4 regions of the Janthinobacterium lividum genome follow, and region 1 is predicted to be linked to each of the others. Evidence: predicted binding sites of a transcription regulator. Region 1 holds the regulator's gene; each other region holds the start of a gene.
The links. Region 1 encodes FNR, which switches genes on or off when oxygen is low (the NO sensors DNR and NnrR bind a similar motif). Its sites were predicted from a motif close to TTGATNNNNATCAA; they were not measured.
Positions count from the first base shown of each region.

Region 2: a site for FNR is predicted at 1,499-1,512, ahead of U0004_RS04805 (IPT/TIG domain-containing protein). Genes of this name have one in related genera too.
Region 3: a site for FNR is predicted at 1,587-1,600, ahead of cydD (thiol reductant ABC exporter subunit CydD). Genes of this name have one in related genera too.
Region 4: a site for FNR is predicted at 1,895-1,908, ahead of U0004_RS04480 (universal stress protein). Genes of this name have one in related genera too.

Region 1 covers NZ_CP139976.1:285,562-288,840, forward strand. Annotated here, with positions in the region: gene ccoG (cytochrome c oxidase accessory protein CcoG) at 1-803, shown strand, start outside; gene U0004_RS01190 (FixH family protein) at 950-1,474, shown strand; gene fnr (fumarate/nitrate reduction transcriptional regulator Fnr) at 1,478-2,236, opposite strand; gene U0004_RS01200 (response regulator) at 2,486-3,279, shown strand, end outside.
Region 2 covers NZ_CP139976.1:1,068,342-1,071,620, forward strand. Annotated here, with positions in the region: gene metH (methionine synthase) at 1-1,092, opposite strand, end outside; gene U0004_RS04800 (hypothetical protein) at 1,250-1,432, opposite strand; gene U0004_RS04805 (IPT/TIG domain-containing protein) at 1,734-3,279, shown strand, end outside.
Region 3 covers NZ_CP139976.1:2,661,321-2,664,599, forward strand. Annotated here, with positions in the region: gene U0004_RS12155 (PEP-CTERM sorting domain-containing protein) at 101-667, opposite strand; gene U0004_RS12160 (GbsR/MarR family transcriptional regulator) at 975-1,526, opposite strand; gene cydD (thiol reductant ABC exporter subunit CydD) at 1,666-3,279, shown strand, end outside.
Region 4 covers NZ_CP139976.1:1,004,704-1,007,982, forward strand. Annotated here, with positions in the region: gene U0004_RS04470 (hypothetical protein) at 1-85, opposite strand, end outside; gene mltA (murein transglycosylase A) at 96-1,361, shown strand; gene U0004_RS04480 (universal stress protein) at 1,403-1,840, opposite strand; gene U0004_RS04485 (MFS transporter) at 1,978-3,279, opposite strand, start outside.

The sequences.
Region 1 (3,279 bases):
CAACCTACGGCAACGCGGGCTGGCTGCGCGAGCAGGTGTGCAAATACATGTGCCCCTACGCGCGCTTCCAGAGCGCCATGTTCGACCAGGACACCCTGATCATCACCTACGATGCCAAGCGCGGCGAACCGCGTGGCGCCATGAGCAAGAAGGCCGGCAACAACGACAAGCTGGGCGATTGCATCGACTGTACCCTGTGCGTGCAGGTGTGTCCGACCGGCATCGATATCCGCAACGGCCTGCAGTATGAATGCATCGGCTGCGCCGCCTGCGTCGATGCCTGCAACAGCGTGATGGACAAGGTCGAGCGGCCGCGTGGCCTGATACGCTACAGCACCGACCATGCGATGGAAAACAACTTCAATTCGAAGCAGATACGCCAGCGCGCCATGCGCCCGCGCGTCTTGATCTACACTTCCATCCTGGCCCTGATCATCATCGCCGTGTGTACCTCGCTGGCCCTGCGCACGCCCCTGAAAATGGACGTGATCCGCGACCGCGGTTCGATGGGACGCGAAGTGGAAGACGGCATGATCGAAAACGTCTACCGCCTGCAGATCATGAATACGTCCGAGCAAAGCCAGCATTTTAAAATCAGCGCTTCCGGCTTGCCGGGCCTGACCTTGCTGACGCGCGAAGAAGTGACCTTGCAGCCGACGGAAACGCTGGGCTGGCCGATCCGCCTGCGCGTGCCGCACGGCGTCGGCGAGAAGGGCTCGAACAAGATTGCGATCGAATTGCAATCGCTGGACGATCCATCGCTGCATGTGCGTGAAAGCGCGGTATTCATCGTGCCACGGTGATGTTGATTTGGGGTCGGACCCTCTGGGTCCGACCCCGGTATTTCGCCGTAGGGGTATCATCAATCATGCGTTAGGGTCACTTGATTTTCAACCCGGAAGCAAAAGCTGGGGTCAGACCCACAGGGTCCGACCCCAAGGAGAACAAAATGTCCGACAGTCTGAAACTGCAACCCCCCGTTGCACCGTGGTACAAGCATCGCTGGCCATGGCTGCTGATGATCGGCCCCGGCCTGTCCGTGGTCGTCGGCAGCTTCATGGGCTATATCGCGTTTACGCAGCCCGATGCGCTGGTGGTGGGCGATTATTACAAGCAGGGCAAGGCGATCAACCAGGATTTGAAGCGCGACACGATCGCCAGCGACCTGGCCATGGATACGCGCCTGTCATATGACGTGGCTGCAGCGCGCCTCAGTGGTTCCGTGCACAGCTTCGGCAAGGCCTATCAGGCGCCGCTGCAGCTGCACCTGGCGCATGCGACCCTGCCGGAAAAGGATATCAAGCTGCTGGTGCAGCCCGATGCGGCCGGCAATTTTTCCGTAGCACTGCCGATGCTCGAGCGCAGCCGCTGGCAAGTGCTGGTGGAAAACGACAAACGCGAGTGGCGCCTGTCCGGCATCTGGACCTGGCCCCTGCAACGCAGCATCGCGCTGCATGCCGACGAGGAACTGTAAGTCTTACTTGCAGATGTCCGTGCCGGCCGTAATCGCTTTCAACTTGGCCGGCTGCAGGATCTCGATCTCGCGGTTCGAGACGCGCAGCCAGCCTTCCTTCTTGAATTTCGACAATAAGCGGCTGACGCTTTCGATGGTCAGGCCCAGATAGTTGCCGATTTCCTCGCGCGACATGCGCAGCTGGAAATTGCTGCCCGAATAGCCGCGTGCTTCATAGCGCGACGCCAGGTTGACGATGAAGGCGGCAAAACGCTGGGTCGCCTGCATATTGCCCAGCAATAGCATGACGCTTTGCTCGCGCGTGATTTCCTGGCTCATCATGCGGTGGAAATGACGCAGCAGGGTCGGCATATTGCCCAGCAATTGTTCCAGGCTGGAAAACGGAATTTCACACACTTCGCTGTCTTCCAGCGCCACCGCATTACAGTGGTGGCGGTCGGCGCTGATGGCGTCCATGCCCAGCAGTTCACCGGCCATCTGGAAACCCGTCACCTGCTCTTCGCCACCCGGATTGATCTGGTACGTCTTGAAATGCCCCAGGCGGATCGCATACAGGTTCTGGAACGAGTCGCCGATGCGGAACAGCGAAGCGCCGCGCACGATCTTGCGGCGGCGGCCGATGATCTGGTCCAGCCTATCCATGTCGCCCACATCGAGGCCCATCGGCAGGCACAATTGATGCATGCTGCAGGTCGAGCATCGCGCACGCAACGCCTCCACGTTCACGGTGGGCAAGGTGGGAGTGAGTAGCGCTTCAGTCATGTCGGTACCTTTTAGAAAATGCAACAACAAGTTTACTGCATACAGCTGCATACAGGGTTGCCGTATGCCAATTTCACCGTAAATTCGGCGAATAAACGACGTCCAGCCTTTAATTATATGGCAACATCGTCAAAAGCCCATACGGGGCGGGCAATTTGCGCGGCGGCGCTTGCCAAGCTGGGGTATTGATAGGAAAATTCCTGACAGCATTATCTGCCGCCTGTGCCGCCCGGCACTGAAAAGGAAATCATGAAGCCTCTCGGCATTAAAGCAAAAGTCGCGCTGGCCACCAGCCTGACCTCGATCGCCATGATCGCGCTGGTCACCATGATCCAGGTGCAGCACATGCGCGACGACTTCACCCGAGTACTGCTGAGCCAGCAGTCATCGCTGATCAGCCGCACCGCTGCCGAGCTCGACGACAAGCTGGGCATGCTGCTGCAGATTGTCACCCTGACGGCCAGGCAGCAGCCGCCGGAACTGATCGCCCAGCCCGCCAAACTGCGCGAATACTATGCGCGCCGCTCGATGCTGGTGCTGTTCGACGACGTGCTGGTGCTCGACGCGCATGGCGCCATCGTGGCCGACATGCCGGAAGTGACGGGGCGCGCCGGCATCAACGTCGCCGAGCGCGAGTATTTCCAGACCGTCCTGCGCACGCGCCAGCCCATGATTACCGAGCCGATGCTGGGCAAGTCGAGCGGCATGCCCATCGTGCAGATGGTGGCGCCCGTGCTGGCCGCCGATGGCCAGGTGGCCGGCGTGGTGATCGGCGTGCTGCGCCTGTACAAGGACAATCTGCTGGGCCGCCTGCGCTCGGAAAAGATCGGCAAGAGCGGCTATTACTTCATCCTCACGCGCGGCGCCGTGCCGCGCTACGTGCTGCACCCCGATACCAGCCGTTTGCTGCAGCCGCGCAAGCCGAACGCCAACCTGACGACCACCCAGCTGCTGAAGGAGGATGGCGAAGGCAGCATGGTCAGCACCAACAGCCGCGGCATCACGGCCGTCAACAGCTTCAAGCGCCTGAAATCCGTGAACTG
Region 2 (3,279 bases), 780 kb from region 1:
CAGGCGCAAGTCGTGCGATGGGGCCGGCACGGTGCGCGGCGTGTTTTTCGATAGCAATTCGCCGATGGCGGCGATGTGCTCGGGCGTGGTGCCGCAGCAGCCGCCCGCCATGTTCAAAAAGCCCGCGTCGGCAAATTCGCGCAGCAGGGCGGACGTGTCGGCTGGCAACTCGTCGAAACCCGTGTCGCTCATGGGGTTGGGCAAGCCCGCATTCGGGTAGATGCACACGAAGGTGTCGGCGATCTTGGCCAGCTCTTCCGCGTACGGGCGCATCAGGGCGGCGCCCAGCGCGCAGTTCAGGCCGATGGTTAGCGGTTTTGCGTGGCGCACGGAATTCCAGAAGGCGGGCACGGTCTGGCCCGACAAGATGCGTCCCGAGGCGTCCGTGACGGTGCCGGAAATCATCAGCGGCAGGCGCACGACATCCGGGTTTTGCTCGTAGAACAGGTCGATGGCGAACAGGGCCGCCTTGCAGTTCAGGGTATCGAAGATGGTTTCCACCAGCAGCACGTCGGCGCCGCCTTCCACCAGGCCCTGCGTCTGCTGCAGGTAGGCGGCCACCAGCTGGTCGAAGGTGACGTTGCGCGCTGCCGGGTCGTTGACGTCGGGCGAGATCGATGCCGTCTTCGGCGTGGGACCGAGGGCGCCGGCGACGAAGCGCGGCTTGTCCGGGGTGGAATACTTGTCGCAGGCGGCGCGCGCCAGCTTGGCTGCCTGCACGTTCATTTCATAGGCCAGGTGGGCCATGTGGTAATCGTCTTGCGCGATGGTCGTGGCGCCGAAGGTATTCGTTTCGATCAGGTCGGCGCCGGCCGCCAGGTAGCGCTCGTGGATTTCCTGGATGATGTGCGGCTGTGTCAGGGTCAGCAGCTCATTATTGCCTTTGACGAACAGTTCGCGCGCGCCACTGTCGGCCGGCGCGGCGAAATCGATGAAGCGGCCGGCGGGGCCGCCGCGATACGCTTCTTCGTCGAGCTTGTACTGCTGGATGATCGTGCCCATGGCGCCGTCGAGGATCATGATCCGCTGCGCCAGAATGGCGCGCAAGGTGGCTTCGGTCGGGGACATGGCGGGGATCACGGTATCGTTCATTTCATGCTTTCAATAGGCAAACGGGCGGCGGCGCGGCGACAAGACTGGTACGAGGCGGATGCGGGCCAGCAGGATCAGCTGACGGAGAGTGCCGGCCGGGTAGGGCAGGCAGAAGGTGGCAATCGCCTGATTTCACCGGGTCTAAAATTATACGGCATCAGGCTGCTTTGGTTTTAAGCAAAAGCGGCCGTTCGCCCCACGGCTGGCCTTCTTGCAACACATCGCCTCCTGCCACGCCTGCCGCTGAAATTACATTCCTGAAAATCTTACTCAAAACGTTAATTCTTCCGCCAAAGTTGGCAGAAAAATACTGTCCTCTAGGATGTGGAAAAATTTCCACATTATTTGTCCTGCCTCAGCATATTTTTAATGAATGGAATGGCAATAGCTGCAAAGGAAATTAATTTTGATTTAAGGCAATACAGAGTGAGGGAAATAATGCTCAGAATAAAGTTTGCCAAGCAGATATTTTAACTATTATCAAAACCAATTGAATCAAAAGCATTAATAGTTGTCTTTGGGAATCGAATTAACCCATAATATTGGTTCTTAGAAATTAAATTCTCACCAAAAGTCACCAATATGTCACATTTATCTCGTGTCCTCCCCGGCATCGCGCTGCACAAACATGGTTGCCAGCCATGAAAAACCATCTGCTCGTAGCATTGTTTGTCGTGCTGGGCCTGTCCGCCTGCGGTGGCGGTGGTGGCGGTGGTGGCGACACGGTGGTGGCGACCACCTCGGGCACGCCCGTCCTGACTCCTGCCGTGACGGCCGTCTCGGCGGCGAATGTTGCCGTGGGCGGCAGCCTGGTGGTCACGGGCACAAATCTGGGCCGCGTGACGGCCTTCCAGGTGGGCGGCGTGACCGTTGCCACCAGTGCCGCCAGCGAGACCAGCGTGACCCTGGCCATGCCTGGCGTGCCCGTCACGGGTGCCTTGAGCCTGGTCAGCGCCAGCGGTACGGCGGCCACCAGCTATAACGTCAATGTGTACCTGCCGTTGAGCGTGGGCAGCGTCGCGCCGGCGACGGGCGGTGTCGGCTCCAGCGTGACGATCACGGGCGGCGGCATGGGGGCCGTGACAGCGGTACAGTTTGGCAATGGCGCGGCGGCAACGCCGCAAAGCCAGACGGCCAGCAGCGTGACAGTGGTGGTGCCTGCGGGTGCAGCGACAGGCGCGCTGACGGTGCGCGGTCCCTACAACGATGTGATCAGCAGCGACGCGTACACGGTCCTGGCCAGCGTGGCAGTGACGTCGATCACGTCGGCCGTCAACGGCGCGACCTTGTCGGTGACGGTGCAGGGCAGCAATCTCGACCAGGTCAGCTCGGCTTCGGTGGGCAATACGCCGGCCGTCATCGTCAGCGCCAGCGCCAGCCAGCTGCTGCTGTCCGCGCCAGCCTCGGCAACGGGCAATGTGATGCTGTCGGCCGCTTCGCGCATCGCCGTAAATGCGGGCACGGTGTCGGCCTTTACCTTGGGCAGCATTGATTTCGCGCAAGTACTGAATTTGAACGCCAGCAATACGGCTTTGCGTCTGACGCGCGGCAAGCCGGCTGCCGTGCGCGTGTCCGTGCTGGCCACGCAGGCGGGCCAGGCCAGCCCGGCCGTGACCTTGAATGCGACCGCCGCCAATGGCAGCAATCTGGGCAGCATCGCGATGACGGGGCCGGCGCTCTTGCCGACGACGACGAACGATGACAGTTTCAATGGCAATTTCAGTGCCGTCCTGCCCTCCGGCTGGATCTTGCCCGGCGTGCGCGTGCGCGTGACGGCCGTCGGCAATGACGGCGTGCAAGTGAGCCAGGAAGCGGCACCCATGGTGGCCAGCCTGGCCAGAATCCGTTTGGTACTCGTCCCCTTGAGCACCGACGATGGCGTGGCGCAACTGCCGGACGCCGAGGTGATCCGCGCTGCGCTGTTGCGCGTGTATCCGTATGCGACGGAAAATATCAGCATCACCACGCGCGCCGCGCTGAGCATGCCAGGCAGCAGCACGGCCGACAGCTGGTGGAGCGATACCCTGGGCAAGCTGGAAAACAAGCGCGCGCTGGAAGACAGCGGTGCCTATTACTATGGTTTCGTGCCGAGAATGTCCTCCACCCGCGCCGCCGGCCTGGCCTACATCAACCAGCGCAGCAGCGGCAGCGACTTCACGTCGGCCATCGGCCTGGATGCCCGCTTCA
Region 3 (3,279 bases), 2.4 Mb from region 1:
TAGTGTAAACAGTGGGCCTGGCGCCGCAAGTGCGGCGTAAACAGGCCGCGCGTGTGGCGGGCGGCAGCGGGCGCTGGTGCGCCGCTGCCGTTCATGCGGCTTACTTTCCTTGGCGGCGGCGTGCCAGGAAGCCCAGCAGGCCCAGGCCGGCGAGCAGCATGGCATAGGTTTCAGGTTCCGGCACGGCGGAAATGAAGGCCCTGTAGTTGCTCAGATCCTTGGGCAGGCCCTCCACCGTGAAGGTGGTGCCGGCAGCCACGGGAGCGGCCCAGTGGAACACCAGTTCGCCCTGGCCGAAGTGGATGGCCAGATAGTCATAGGCGGCCGCGCTCGTATAGGAATTGACACCGCCACTCAAGCCTGCCGTGGTGCCGGCAGTGCAGCCCGAGGTGGCGTTGTCGCAATACGAGACGGCGGCGCCCAGGCTGGTGCCGAACACGCCATTGATATAACCCTGGATGTCCGAGGGACTCTGTGGTACCAGGTTATCGTCATAATATTTCACCTGCAGTGCCGGCGATGGTGAATAGGTGACGGTGCTGCCGGCGATGACGAAACCGCTGGCCGGACCCACATCCACCCAGGTGGCCGCTTGCGCCGCACTTGCCAGTACAGTCATTGCGGCCAGCATGGATGCCTTGATGGCAATGCTCTTTACGCTTTTCATGAAAATCCCCTTTTGCTTGAGACAGTCGCTTCATAGTGTCGGGACGCGTCCCTGCATGCCGGGGAAGTCATCCCATTGCCCGTTTTTAGCTGCTTTTACCTATTTCCTGCGCGTAGTGAATACGCATATGAAAGCTTACTCTTGATATAAATTAATACAATTTTAATAATTCTATTGGGTGGCTTGACAACATCGTATATGGCTATGTTTGGCAGTGCCAGCGATAGCCACCATGAGGTTGGGAAATGGCGTGACAAGGGCGCCAGTTTGTGCTGGCGGCGTCTTGCCTTGGGGAAGGGAGGGGGCGTCAGTCGCTGTTGTTGCTGACGCCAAACAGGCGATCCTTGGCGTTGAGCAGTTTTTGCACCTTGGCGCCCATTTTCATCAGCTGCGCCATCGATTCGGGCGACAGGCGCTGCAAGTCGTCGAACCAGGTGTTGGCCAGGTCGACCAATTCATACATTTCGCGCATGCGCTCCTGCGCATACTGGTCCACGGGTTCCGTGGCCGGCGCCAGCAGCGATTCGCGCAGCACCGTCAGGGTGGGCGCTACTTCGCGGCGGCGGCGCTCGGCGGCCACCACGCGGAAGATTTGCCACACATCGCCCAGCGAGGAAAAATACTCGCGCCGGTCACCGGGAATGCGCGACTGGCGTATCAAGCCCCAGCCCTGCAGTTCCTTGAGGCCGATGCTCACGTTCGAGCGTGAAAAACTCAGGTGTTCCGCGATTTCATCCGCGTGTAAAGGATGCTCCGCGACAAACAACAAGGCGTACACTTGCCCCACCGTGCGGTTAAAGCCCCAGCGGCTGCCCATCTCGCCGAAATGGCTGACGAAGGTCAGGATCAGCGGCGTCATTTGGATATGTTGAGTTTTCATAATTATCTGAATTTTTTCACGCCACACCCGCAGGGTCAATTGATATATGTCATGTTTCGCAGTATTATACAAAATATCGAATTTACAGAAAATTCTGAAAACTCAAGAAGTATAGAAGATGCCGACCACGCCCTTGTCCTTGCCCCGCTTTATTCTTCCCCGTGCCGCCAGCCTGGCGCAGGGCGGTGCCGCCTTGCTGTGGCTGCCACAAGCGGCCTTGCTGGCCTGGGCCGTGCAAGCCATGCAGGGCGGTGCGCCCTGGCGTGCGGCCCTGCTGCCGGCCGCTGGCGTGCTGCTGCTGGGTGTGCTGCGCGCCGGCTGCGAAGCGTGGGGCGCGCGGCGCATGTATGCGGCGGCGCGCGAGCACCTGTCGACCTTGCGCGCGCAAGTGGCACAGGCGCTGGCGCAGCGTTCGCCGCTGGACCGCCAGCGCGCCCAGTCGGGCCAGGCGGCCAGCATCATCGCCGAACAGGCCGAAGCCATCGTGCCGTATCTGGTGCGCTACAAGCCGGCGCGCTGGAAAGTCATGCTCGTGCCGCTCGTGATCCTCGCCGTGGTGACGCCGCTGTCGTGGATCGCCGCCTTGATCCTGCTCATCGCCGCGCCCCTGATTCCCGTCTTCATGGCCCTTGTCGGCATGGGCGCGCAAGCGGCCAGCCGCGCACAGATGGTGGAAATGGGCAGCATGAACGCCTTTCTGCTGGACCGCCTGCGCGGCCTGGCCACCTTGCGCGCGCTCGACGCCGTCGACGCCACCGCTGAACGGCTGGACGCCTCGTCGCAATCCGTGCGCCGGCGCACGATGGTGGTGCTGCGCATCGCCTTTTTGTCGTCCGCCGTGCTGGAACTGTTTTCCGCGCTGGGCGTGGCCATGGTGGCGGCGTTTATCGGTTTCTCCTTGTTGGGCAGCATCAATTTCGGCACCTGGGGCCGGGAACTGAACCTGGGGCAGGGCTTGTTCATCCTGCTGCTGGCGCCCGCGTTTTTCGAGCCCTTGCGCGAACTGGCCGCCGTCTGGCATGACAAGGCAGCCGGCGAAGCGGGCCTGGCCGGCTTGCACGACCTGGCGGGCGAGGGCGTGCCCCTGCCTGGCGCGCAGGTACTGCCTGCCGCCGTCTCCGCCGCCGCCATGGCGGTGGCGGCACCGCCCGCCGTGGAGCTCCGGCAATTGCGCTTTGCCCATCCCGGCGAGGCGCCCGTGTTTGACGGCTTCGACTTGAAGGTGCGTGCCGGCGAACACGTGGCCCTGCTGGGCGCCAGCGGCGCCGGCAAGACCACCTTGCTATCCTTGCTGGCCGGCTTGCTGCCCGCCAGCGGCGGCGACATCCGCATCGGCGGCGTGCGCCTGACCGACAGCACGGTCAATACCTTGCGCCAGCGCATGGCCTGGATGGGGCAGCGCCCGCACGTGTTTGCCGCGTCCGTCAGCCAGAACGTGACCCTGGGCCGCGTTGGCGCGCATGCCGCGCAGGTGACGCAGGCCCTGCACCTGGCTGACCTGGCCGCCGTGGCGCAGGCGCAGCCGGCCGTCATGCTCAGCGATGGCGGCCAGGGCTTGTCCGGTGGCGAAGCCGTGCGCCTGGCCCTGGCCCGCGTGGCCCTGCATCCGCATGCCGACCTGCTGCTGGTCGATGAACCGACGGCGCACCTGGACAGCGAAACGGCGGCGCGCGTGACGGATGCCTTGCTGGCACTGGCGAAAGGCAAGACGATGATCGTCGCCACGCACGAC
Region 4 (3,279 bases), 720 kb from region 1:
GCTTTTTGCCCGAGTACATGGTCCACCAGACTATAAATGCCAGCAAGAAGAACGCCACCAGCGCCTCTATCATCAAGATCCACATACGCACCCCTATGTTATTTACACGCAGCCCATTTACCAGCCGTCTGTTTACACGCGGTAGTCTACTCGTTTCAGCCGGTGGCGTCGCGCTTGCGCTTTCCGCCTGCACCACGCCGTCCACGCCACCCGCTGCTTCCAGCGGCAAGGCGCCCGCCATCGCGCCGACCGTCGTCAGGCCGGTGCCGGCCAAGCCTGCCGACGCCAAGGATGCCACGGATGCGGCAGCCCCCACATTCGTGCCCGCCAAGTTTGCCGCCTTGCCTGGCTGGGCCCGCGACGACATGCGCGCGGCCTGGCCCGCCTTTATGGCGTCGTGCGGCGTGCTCGTCAAGCGTCCGGACTGGAAAGAATCGTGCACGATTGCGCGCCAGGTGAATGCCGACAGCGACAAGGCCATCCGCCTGTTTTTCGAGACCTTCTTTGTGCCCAATCAAGTCGTCACCGCCGATGGCGCCAATACTGGACTGGTGACCGGTTATTACGAGCCATTGCTGCACGGCGCGCGCAAGCGCGGCGGTCCATACCAGACACCGCTGTACAAGGTGCCTGACGACCTGGTTTCGGTGGACTTGGCCGGCGTGTATCCGGAACTGAAAAACATGCGCTTGCGCGGCAAGCTGGTCGGCAAGAAGGTGATACCGTACGCAACCCGCGCCGACATCGAGCGCGCCACCTCCGTCACGGGCAAGGAATTGCTGTGGGTGGATGACGAAGTCGAGGCATTCTTCCTGCAAGTGCAGGGTTCCGGGCGCGTGCAGTTGACCGATACGCAGGAAACCGTGCGTGTGGCGTATGCGGATCAAAACGGCCATCCGTATAAATCGATCGGCCGCTACCTGGTCGACAAGGGCGAGCTGACCTTGAGCCAGGCATCCGCGCAAGGCATCAAGGCGTGGATCGCCGGCCATCCCACGCGCAAGGATGAATTGTTCAACGCTAATCCCAGCTATGTCTTCTTCAAGGAAGAGCGCCTGCCCGACCCGAAAGTGGGGCCGAAGGGCGCGCTGGGCGTGCCGCTGACGCCGCAGCGCTCGGTAGCCATCGATTCGCGTTTCCTGCCGCTGGGCGCGCCCGTGTTCTTGTCCACCACGCAAGCCAATAGCGAGATCCCCATGCAGCGCCTGGTGATGGCGCAGGATACGGGCGGCGCCATTCGCGGGCCGATCCGTGTCGATTATTTCTTTGGCTTTGGCGCGGAAGCGGCCGAGAATGCGGGCCGCATGAAGCAGAGCGGCGCCGTGTGGGTGTTGTTGCCGAAGCAGGCACCGGCGCGCTAGAGGAGGTGCGCGGCGCCGGCGGGTGATGGTCTGGCGTCAGCTTAGCGCAGAACCATCACTGGCAAGTGCGTGTGGGCCAGCACTTTTTGCGTTTCGCTGCCCACGAACAGCTTGTTCAAGCCCTTGCGGCCATGCGAGGCCATCAGGATGATGTCGCAATGGTAGGTCTGCGCCGCATTGACGATTTCATCGTGCGGGCTAGGTGACACGGCCACCACGCCTTCGAAGGGCACGCCGGCGGTGCGGGCCGCTGCGCCGATCTTGTCGATGGCGCGTTGCGACGCTTCCTGCATCTGTTGTTCATACAGGCTGGCGTCGAGCACGATGCCGCCGTCGGCCATCGGCGAAAACGGGAAAGGCTGCACCACGCTGATGGCGACCAGCTTGGCTTTGTTCAGTTGGGCGAAGGCGAGGGCGGTCTCGGCGGCCTTGTCGGACAACGGCGAGCCGTCGGTGGGAAATAAGATGGTGTTAAACATAGCGTGCTCCTCAAGTGATGTAAGACAGCTTATGGATTTATATCAATTCAAACCTTGATATAAATCAAACCTCATAGGCTTTGGCGTGAATAGTGTCGCCAAGGCAATCTTTTAGCAGTGTATGCCTGTTCATCGCATCAGGTGCGCACACTACGCAGCGGCGTGCCCCACACCATGGCGGCTGTCAACAGGATGCTGCCGGCCGCGATGCAGGCCAGTCCATTGCGCACGCCAAAGTGTTCCGCGATCCAGCCGGCGGCCAGCGCGCCCAGCGGCGCCGTCGCCACCGTCAGGAAGCGCATGGTCGACGTCATGCGGCCCAGCATGGGGTCGGGCGTGACTTTCTGGCGCAGGCCCAGATAGGGAATAAAGAACAGCATCACGCCGCAATCGAAAAAGAACATCAATATGGCATACGCCAAGGCGCTGGCGGCGGCGCTGCCGAACAGCGCGGCGGGAATCGTTGGCGTCAGGGCAAAGCAGAGCGAGGTCGATGCCAGGCCGATCAGGATGGTGCGGCCGGCGCCGTAGCGCTTCGTCAATGGCTTGACGATGAAGGCGCTGAGCAAGACGCCGGCGCCGCCCAGCATCTGCGTCATGCCCAGCACGCCAGGACTCATGCCCAGGTCGCGCGTGGCGAACAGCACCGTCAAGGCCATGCTGGCGTAAAACAGGAAGTGCCAGATGCCGGCGCCCCAGGCCAGCGCGCGCAGCAGCGGTTCGCGCCAGACGAACAGCAAGCCGTCGGCGATGTCGCGCAAGGCATGTTTGTCGGATGGGGCAGGGTGCGGGTCGCGCACGCTCATGGCACGCAAATTGAAGACGGAAATCAGATAGCCGCACGCCGTGCACAGGATGGCGACGGGCGCTGACAAGACTTGCACCAGCACGCCGGCCAGGCCGGGACCGATCAGGCGCGACGCCGATTCGGTGGCGGCAAATTTCGATTGCGCATCGATCAAGCCGTCGCGGCCCACCAGGAAAGTCAGAAACACCTGTTCGGCACCGCCACCGACGACGAAGCCCGTGCCGATGATGAACCCCACTATATATAACCACGGCATGGACAGCACGCCGCACCAGTAAGCCACGGCCACGCTGGCCAGAGCCAGGCCAGACATGCTTTCGCTGAACAGCATGATCGGGTGCTTGCTGCGCCGGTCCAGCAGCACGCCGACGGGCAAGCCGAAGAGGGCGAACGGCAGCGCCTGCAGGGCGACCAGCATGCCCATCTGTTCCGGCGTCGCATGCAGTAACAGTACCGCGCACAAGGGCAGGGCCAGCGAGGTGATCTGGGCGCCGAAGCAATTGAGGCCGTTGCTGAACCACAGGCGGCGGAAATTGACGCTGGCGGCGCTGCCGTCGCCGCGCAGGTAATGGGCGCAGTACTGGAAGAGGGAGGAGAAAATATCTTGCTCGATATGAAAATGATCAGGCTC